2 linked regions of the Rhizobium rhizoryzae genome follow. The protein of the gene in region 2 interacts with the protein of the main gene of each other region in a pairwise test. Links are inferred from orthologs where the notes say so. Each region holds a gene or a part of one and is shown on either strand. Other genes may lie near its edges.

Region 1 (3,467 bases), 1.6 Mb from region 2 along the record:
GAGGCGGCAGGATCCGAATGCATCGACCATGTCGGTCGCGCAGAGTTTAGGCACCTGGATACCGGCCTCCATGGAGGCGCGCATGATGGAGGTTCCGGCTGGCACCGTGACCTCGCAACCATCGATGGTCAGCGTTACCATCTCTCTGGATCTGGATGCGGGTGTACCGTAATCGATTTCAGGAACGAGGGGCATGGCGCTTACCTTTCCGCCGTCATCCTCGGGCTTGTCCCGAGGATCTGCTGCGTCTGAATATTGAAAGCCGGTTCAGCCGGGAACGTTACCCGCGTGGAAAGCTCGGTAGATCCTCGGGACAGGCCCGAGGATGACGAAGTAGAACCGTCACTCATTCTGCCGCCTCCCTCACCGGTGCAGGTGCGAAATCCTCCGGGAAATGTGTCAGCGCGCTCATGACCGGGTAAGGCGTAAAGCCGCCAAGTGCACAGAGCGAACCGAACTTCATGGTGTTGCAGAGATCTTCCAGCAGCACCTTGTTCTTCTCCGGCTCGATGCCGCGCGCGATCTTGTCGACCGTCTCGACGCCACGCGTCGAGCCGATGCGGCAGGGCGTGCACTTGCCGCAGCTTTCGACCGCACAGAACTCCATGGCGAACCGCGCCTGCTTGAGCATATCCGCCGTATCATCGAAAACCACGACACCAGCATGACCGATCAGGCCGCCTGCCGCCGCAAAAGCCTCATAATCGAAAATTGTCTCGAAGAGCGAAGGCGGGAAGTAGGCGCCCAGAGGCCCGCCGACCTGAACGGCCTTGACCGGACGCCCGGAGATCGTGCCGCCACCGATTTCGTTGATCAGCTGGCCAAGCGGCAGGCCAAACGCGGTCTCGTAAAGCCCGCCATGCTTCAGGTTACCGGCGAGCTGGATCGGGATCGTCCCATGTGAACGACCGACGCCGAAGTCACGATAGAAGGCGGCGCCCCGATCCATGATGACCGGGATCGATGCAAGGGACATAACATTGTTGACGACAGTGGGCTTGCCGAACAGGCCCTGAAGCGCTGGCAATGGAGGCTTGGCACGTACGACGCCTCGCTTGCCTTCCAGGCTGTTCAGCAGGGATGTTTCCTCACCGCAGACATAGGCACCGGCCCCAACGCGCACCTCCATGTCGAATGCGTAAGCAGATCCTAACACCGACGAGCCAAGAATGCCTTCCCGGCGGGCGACCTCGATTGCCTCGCTCATGGTCGCAATCGCATGCGGATATTCGGACCGGGTATAGATGTAACCCTTGGTCGCTCCGACCGCTATGCCCGCGATCACCATGCCTTCAATCAGGACGAAGGGGTCCCCTTCCATGATCATCCGGTCTGCGAACGTGCCGCTATCACCCTCGTCTGCATTGCAAACGATGTATTTCTGGTCGCCGACAGCATCTGCAACCGTCTTCCACTTGATACCGGTCGGGAAGCCTGCACCACCTCGACCACGCAGGCCACTATCGGTCACCTGTTTCACGATATCTGCAGGCGCCATGGCAAGCGCGTTGGCCAGACCCTTCATGCCCTGGTAATGCCGGTAGTCTTCGAGCGACAATGGATCCGTCACACCACAGCGGGCGAATGTCAGCCGCGTCTGGCTTTTGAGGAACGGGATTTCCTTGGTCAGCCCATGACAAAGCGGGTGATCGCCGCCACTCAGAAAATCCGCATCGAACAAAGATGCGGCATCGGAAGCTTTCACCGGTCCATAGGCTATACGGCCCTTGGAAGTGCGAACCTCCACCAGAACTTCCAGCCACAGCATGCCGCGCGAACCGTTGCGGACGATGCGGACATCCACGCCGCGCGCGGCAGCTTCCTTCTCGATTGCCGCAGCAACCCTGTCAGCACCAACAGCCAGGGCGGCAGCATCGCGAGGAACGAAAACGGTGACACTCATCGGCGCGCCTCCGTCAGGATTTCGCCAAGACAGTCTTCGTCCAGGCGGGCATAGACATCGCCATCCAGCATCGCGGCAGGCGCCTGCGCACAAAGGCCAAGACAGAAGACCGGCTCAAGCGTGATCGCACCGTCCGAAGTCGTCCCATGCCAATCAACGCCCAGCTTTGCCTTGATCTGCTCCGCCAGAGACTCGCAGCCCATCGACTGGCAAGCCTCGGCGCGACAGAGCTTCAGCGTATGCCGTCCGGCAGGATGATCGCGAAAATCGTGGTAGAAGGTGACGACCCCGTGAACCTCGGCCCGTGACAGGTTGAGAGCTTTGGCGATGATTTGCTTTGCACTCTCGGGAACGAAACCGAATTCAGCCTGCACCTTATGAAGAACAGGAAGAAGCGGCCCTTCCAGATGGCGACAGCTTTCAACGATCTCGGAAACCCGTGTTGCCTCATCGACGGCAACGGCACGAATGTTCATCAGTCAGTCCTCCCAAACCGACAAGACCCAGGTCGCTCCAGAGAGCTTCCTGTTAAGTCGGCTCGCTCATCTGCGACGACGTATATTTGTCTTTTGCGAAGAATGGCGAATTTGCCGACACTAGGTCAATAACGGCTTTCCGTCGCTCGATAGGAGATTTCTATCGAAATCCAATGCTGCAGCGCGCAATCGCGCCTCGTGCAGCAGGGCAGAGACCAGCGGAGTATGTGGTTCGCGATGCGTTGCGACCAGCCCAACCAGATGTTCGGCATCTGGCTCGACGATCGGAACCATTCGGATCTGTTCCGGAAAACCAAAGGATTCCGCGACGTTACGCGGCATGATCGACGCCCATTGACCGGTCCTGATATGGGAAAACAGCACGATCATCGAATTCGATTCAAGCGTTGGCTTGGCCCAGACACCAGCTTCTGCCATGTGCTTGTTGATGATGCGGCGGTTTTGCATATCCGGCGTCAATAGGCAAAGCCGAAGAGCGGAAACCTCTTTCCAGGTCACCGATTCCTGGTCTGCCAGTGGCGTTCCTGTTGCGGCAATCAGGTGATACCGCTCCGAATAGAGCGGAACCGTCGTCACGCGGCCAAGCGGTTCATTGTCGAGGTATGTGATGCCGGCGTCGATCTCGAGATTTTCCAGCTGACTGAGCACCAGGAGTGACGTGCGCGACGTGACAGAGAACGTAACTGCCGGATGGCGCGCCTGAAATGGCTCCGTGAGGCGTGGCACCATGGCCAGCGCAGTGGGAATGACGGCAAGCCGGATATGACCGGCGAGACCTTTCCGCGCGGCCCGCATCTCTTCGCGCATGGTGCGGGTATCGCTGACGATCCGTCGCGCCCATTCCAGCACGCGCTGTCCCTCGGGTGTAAGGCCCTGATAGCGGGAACCGCGCACGACAAGAATGACGCCCAGCTGGTCTTCAAGCTGGCGAATGGCCGCCGAGAGTGTGGGCTGGGAGACCCCACACTCCTCCGCGGCGCGACCGAAATGACCAGCACCGGCCAAAGCAATGAAGAATTCGAGCTTATCGATCATGCCTGTCAGGACCCCATTCGCTTGCTGACGCA
Region 2 (4,188 bases):
CAGTACGAATGCAGTGATGATGACCATAGCGAGCGAGAGCGGCAGGAAGACTTTCCAACCCAGACGCATCAGCTGGTCGTAGCGGTAACGCGGAACAAACGCCTTGACCATTGCGAACATGAAAAAGACGAATGTTCCCTTGAGGATGAACCACACGATGCCCGGCACCCAGTTCAAGAACCAGACATCAACCGGCGGGAGCCAGCCTCCCAGGAACAGGATGGTCGTCAGCGAGCAGATCAGCAGGATGGCGGCGTATTCGCCGAGCATCAACATCATGTAAGGCGCAGAGGAGTACTCCACCATGTAGCCGGCCACGAGTTCGGATTCTGCTTCCGGTAGATCGAACGGAGGGCGGTTCGTTTCAGCGAGGCCGGAAATGAAGAAGATCACGAACATCGGGAACAGGACGAGCCAGTGCCAATCAAGGAACGAGGCTGGCAATCCGACTGCCGTGCCTATGCCGGTCTTTTGCGCAAGGACAATGTCCGTCAGGTTCAAAGAACCGACGCACAGCAGAACCGTCACGATCACGAAGCCGATCGAGACTTCATAAGATACCATCTGCGCCGCAGAGCGCAGTGCGCCAAGGAAGGGATATTTGGAGTTGGACGCCCAGCCAGACATGATTACGCCGTAGACTTCCAGCGAGGAAATGGCGAAGACGTAAAGGATGCCGACGTTGATATTGGCGATTACCCAGTTTTCGTTGAACGGGATGACGGCCCAGGTCGCGAGCGCAAGGGTAACCGACACGAGCGGCGCCAGCAGGAACACGCCTTTGTTCGCGCCGGCCGGAATGATCGGCTCTTTGAATACGAACTTCAAAAGATCGGCAAACGACTGGAAAAGGCCGAACGGGCCCACCACGTTAGGTCCACGGCGCAACTGTACCGCTGCCCAGATCTTGCGATCGGCCAGCAGGATATAGGCGATGAACACGAGCAGGCATACGAGGAGCAACAGGGACTGGCCGATCATAACAATCGCTGGCCAGACGTAAGTCAAAAAGAAGGAGTCCATGTTTTCCAGCCTTTACTCTGCCGCAGCCTTGAAATTGTTGCGGGCCAGTGCCGAACATTCCGCCATCACGGCCGAAGCACGTGCAATTGGGTTCGTGAGATAGAAGTCTTTGACCGAAGACGCAAACCCAGACTTGCCCAAGCTCACCGGTTTTTTTGCAAGCTCTGCAATCTCATTGCTCGGAGCCGGAGCAATTTCGTCCAGCGCGTTGAAATGAGGGTGCGCTACATACAGCTGGCGACGAAGAGCCGAAAGCGAATCAAAGGGTAGCTTCTTGCCGAGAACGTCCGAAAGCGCACGGATGATGGCCCATTCTTCGCGAGCATCGCCAGGCGCAAAGCCCGCACGATTACCCATCTGCACCCGCCCCTCGAGATTGACCCAAGTGCCGGACTTTTCCGTATAGGCAGCGCCGGGGAGGATCACGTCTGCGCCATGCGCGCCAGCATCGCCGTGACTACCGATATAGACGGTGCACTTGGCATGCTTTGTGGAAAACTCCATTTCGTCAGCGCCCAACAGGAAGAGTACGTCCATCGACCGCAGCATGGTGGCGGCATTGGCACCGTTAGCGCCCGGAACGAAACCGAGATCCAGTCCACCAACACGCGAAGCGGCAGTATGGAGCACACCGAAGCCATTCCAGTCTTCGCTCACTGCACCAACAGCACTTGCGATCGAGGCGGCAGAAGCAAGGATGCTCGCTCCGTCGTCTCTCGTCAGAGCGCCGGGTCCCACGACAATCATGGGCTTTTTCGCGTTGCGCAGTTTCTCGAGGAATCCATGGGATCCGTTGGCCAGTTCGGCAAGGGTTTCCGGACCAGCACCGAGATACTCATAAGGGTAACGCAGCTCAGCCGCTTCGCCGATCACAGCAATCGGGAAATTGCCGCGACGCCAGCGTTTACGGATACGGGCGTTCAGAACGGCAGCTTCCACTCGGGGATTGGCGCCGATGAGCAGGAGTGCGTCAGCGTTTTCAATACCTTGGATGGTCGGATTAAAGATGTAGCTTGAACGACCAAAGGCCGGATCCAGCTTCGAACCATCCTGACGACAATCGAGATTCTGCGAACCAAGTGCGTTCAGGAGTTGCTTGAGCGCGTACATTTCTTCAACGCTCGCAAGATCACCTGCGATCGCGCCGATACGGGCACCGGTCGTTGCCGAAACCGCCGTCTTGATCGTCTGGAAAGCGTCCGCCCAGGTGGTGGGCTGCAAGCGACCGTCGCGACGGACATAGGGACGATCGAGACGCTGGGTCTTCAGACCATCCCAGATGAAGCGGGTTTTATCAGAGATCCATTCTTCATTCACTTCCTCGTTCACGCGAGGCATGATGCGCATCACTTCGCGACCGCGCGTATCGACCCGGATTGCAGAGCCAACAGCATCCATCACATCAATCGATTCGGTCTTGCCCAGTTCCCAAGGACGCGCCGTGAAGGCGAACGGACGTGACGTCAGTGCACCGACCGGGCAGAGATCAATGACATTGCCCTGTAGTTCGGACGTCATTGCATGCTCGAGATAGGTCGTGATTTCCGCGTCTTCGCCGCGACCGATCAGGCCTAGCTCGGAGATGCCACCCACTTCCGTCGTGAAACGAACGCAACGCGTGCAATGGATGCAGCGGTTCATCACCGTCTTGACGAGCGGGCCGATATATTTGTCTTCAACAGCCCGCTTGTTTTCGGCATAGCGGGAAGCGTCCATACCGAAGGCCATTGCCTGATCCTGCAGATCACACTCGCCGCCCTGGTCGCAGATCGGACAATCAAGCGGATGATTGATGAGCAGGAATTCCATGACCCCTTCCCGGGCCTTCTTCACCATCGGTGTGTTGGTGAAGACTTCAGGAAGTTCGCCGTTCGGACCACCGCGAATATCGCGCACGCCCATGGCGCAGGAGGCAGCCGGCTTTGGCGGTCCGCCCTTTACCTCGATAAGGCACATGCGGCAGTTGCCCGCCACCGACAAGCGCTCATGGAAACAGAAACGCGGCACTTCGGCACCCGCCTCCTCGCACGCTTGCAAAAGCGTGAAGTGATCGGGAACCTCTATCTCTTTGCCGTCAACCTTGAGCTTAACCATCGTCACTTACGTCCTGTTTCCAGTCCCCTGCCCTTTCAGGCTGGTGACACATTCCGTTACCGCAGCAGCGCCTTTGCCTGCGCGATCCAATCGTCCTTGGCAATCCGACCGTCAAGTCCCAGCTCCCGGTCGAAATGCTCTACTTCCTTATCAGTCCATGCTGCAATATCCTCAATGCGCACGACACCCATGCCATTGAGCAATACCTCCAACTTCGGGCCGATACCCGAAATTGCCTTAAGATCATCCGGCTGCTTTCCAGTTCTGCTGCTGAGACGCTTGCTCCCACCGACCGAAGCCGGTGAAGCGGTAGCCTTGCTACGCCCTACCTTGGCGGGCTTGGGTGCACCTTGCGTCTCAGAAACCTTCTGCTTTGACTTTGCTTGAAGCTTTACCGCGGGAGCGCTGGTGCTCGGAGATACCTCTTGCGATGCATCCGAAGCCACATCCATCGCTACCGCAACTGTCCTGACTTCGTCGGTTCGACCCGCGTCCTTCACCGCACCAGAAAGCTTGTCATCTTCTGCCTGCCGTTGCTCGGTAGTTGCAGTTGCCGCCATAGCGGCCTGCATGATGCCGAAAAAGGCGCCCGCGAACTGGTTGCTCAACGCAAGACCAGCGGCGGTGGCAGCCGTCATCAACTCCAAGGGACTCGCCGGTGCATGGTCGGAAAAAGGCAAAGTGAACCCGAGCGAAGAATTCTTCTTCGCATCAGAATTACCATTTTCGTTGCCCGCACCGACCATTGATTACTCCGCAGCTTCCATGACAGCGCCATGGCTGGTAGCGTTTGCCGTGTATTGATCGATCCGCTTCTCGATGTCAGATCGGAAATTGCGGATCAGACCCTGGATAGGCCAAGCCGCAGCATCGCCGAGTGCACAGATTGTGTGGCCCTCGATCTGCTTCGACACCTGGAACAGCATATCGATCTCGCGCTTCTGCGCCTGCCCCTTCACCATCCGCTCGAGAACACGCATCATCCAGCCGGTGCCTTCCCGGCAAGGCGTGCACTGACCGCAGCTTTCGTGTTTGAAGAACGCAGCAATACGCCAGATCGCCTTGATGATA

What was found. The genes of interacting proteins can lie anywhere in the genome.
Region 1: the proteins of nuoG (region 2) and G6N80_RS12570 interact in binary tests that used the Escherichia coli proteins (3 or more experiments, as listed by UniProt). The link is inferred for Rhizobium rhizoryzae from one-to-one orthologs.

The regions. Positions count from the first base shown.
Region 1 is NZ_CP049250.1:1,345,451-1,348,917, reverse strand. What follows is about bases 640-3,464. They hold G6N80_RS12570 (formate dehydrogenase subunit gamma), read right to left. Parts: upstream 2,380-3,464; coding sequence 1,900-2,379; downstream 640-1,899. Other genes in these bases: G6N80_RS12565 (LysR family transcriptional regulator), read right to left, coding at 2,500-3,435; G6N80_RS12575 (formate dehydrogenase beta subunit), read right to left, coding at 640-1,903. Also shown: fdhF (formate dehydrogenase subunit alpha), read right to left, coding at 1-195; more of G6N80_RS12575, read right to left, coding at 347-639. UniProt on the Escherichia coli protein: NDH-1 shuttles electrons from NADH, via FMN and iron-sulfur (Fe-S) centers, to quinones in the respiratory chain. The immediate electron acceptor for the enzyme in this species is believed to be ubiquinone.
Region 2 is NZ_CP049250.1:2,959,024-2,963,211, forward strand. What follows is about bases 577-3,487. They hold nuoG (NADH-quinone oxidoreductase subunit NuoG), read right to left. Parts: upstream 3,118-3,487; coding sequence 1,036-3,117; downstream 577-1,035. Other genes in these bases: nuoH (NADH-quinone oxidoreductase subunit NuoH), read right to left, coding at 577-1,023; G6N80_RS20165 (hypothetical protein), read right to left, coding at 3,174-3,487. Also shown: more of nuoH, read right to left, coding at 1-576; more of G6N80_RS20165, read right to left, coding at 3,488-3,755; NADH-quinone oxidoreductase subunit NuoF, read right to left, coding at 3,867-4,188. UniProt on the Escherichia coli protein: NDH-1 shuttles electrons from NADH, via FMN and iron-sulfur (Fe-S) centers, to quinones in the respiratory chain. The immediate electron acceptor for the enzyme in this species is believed to be ubiquinone.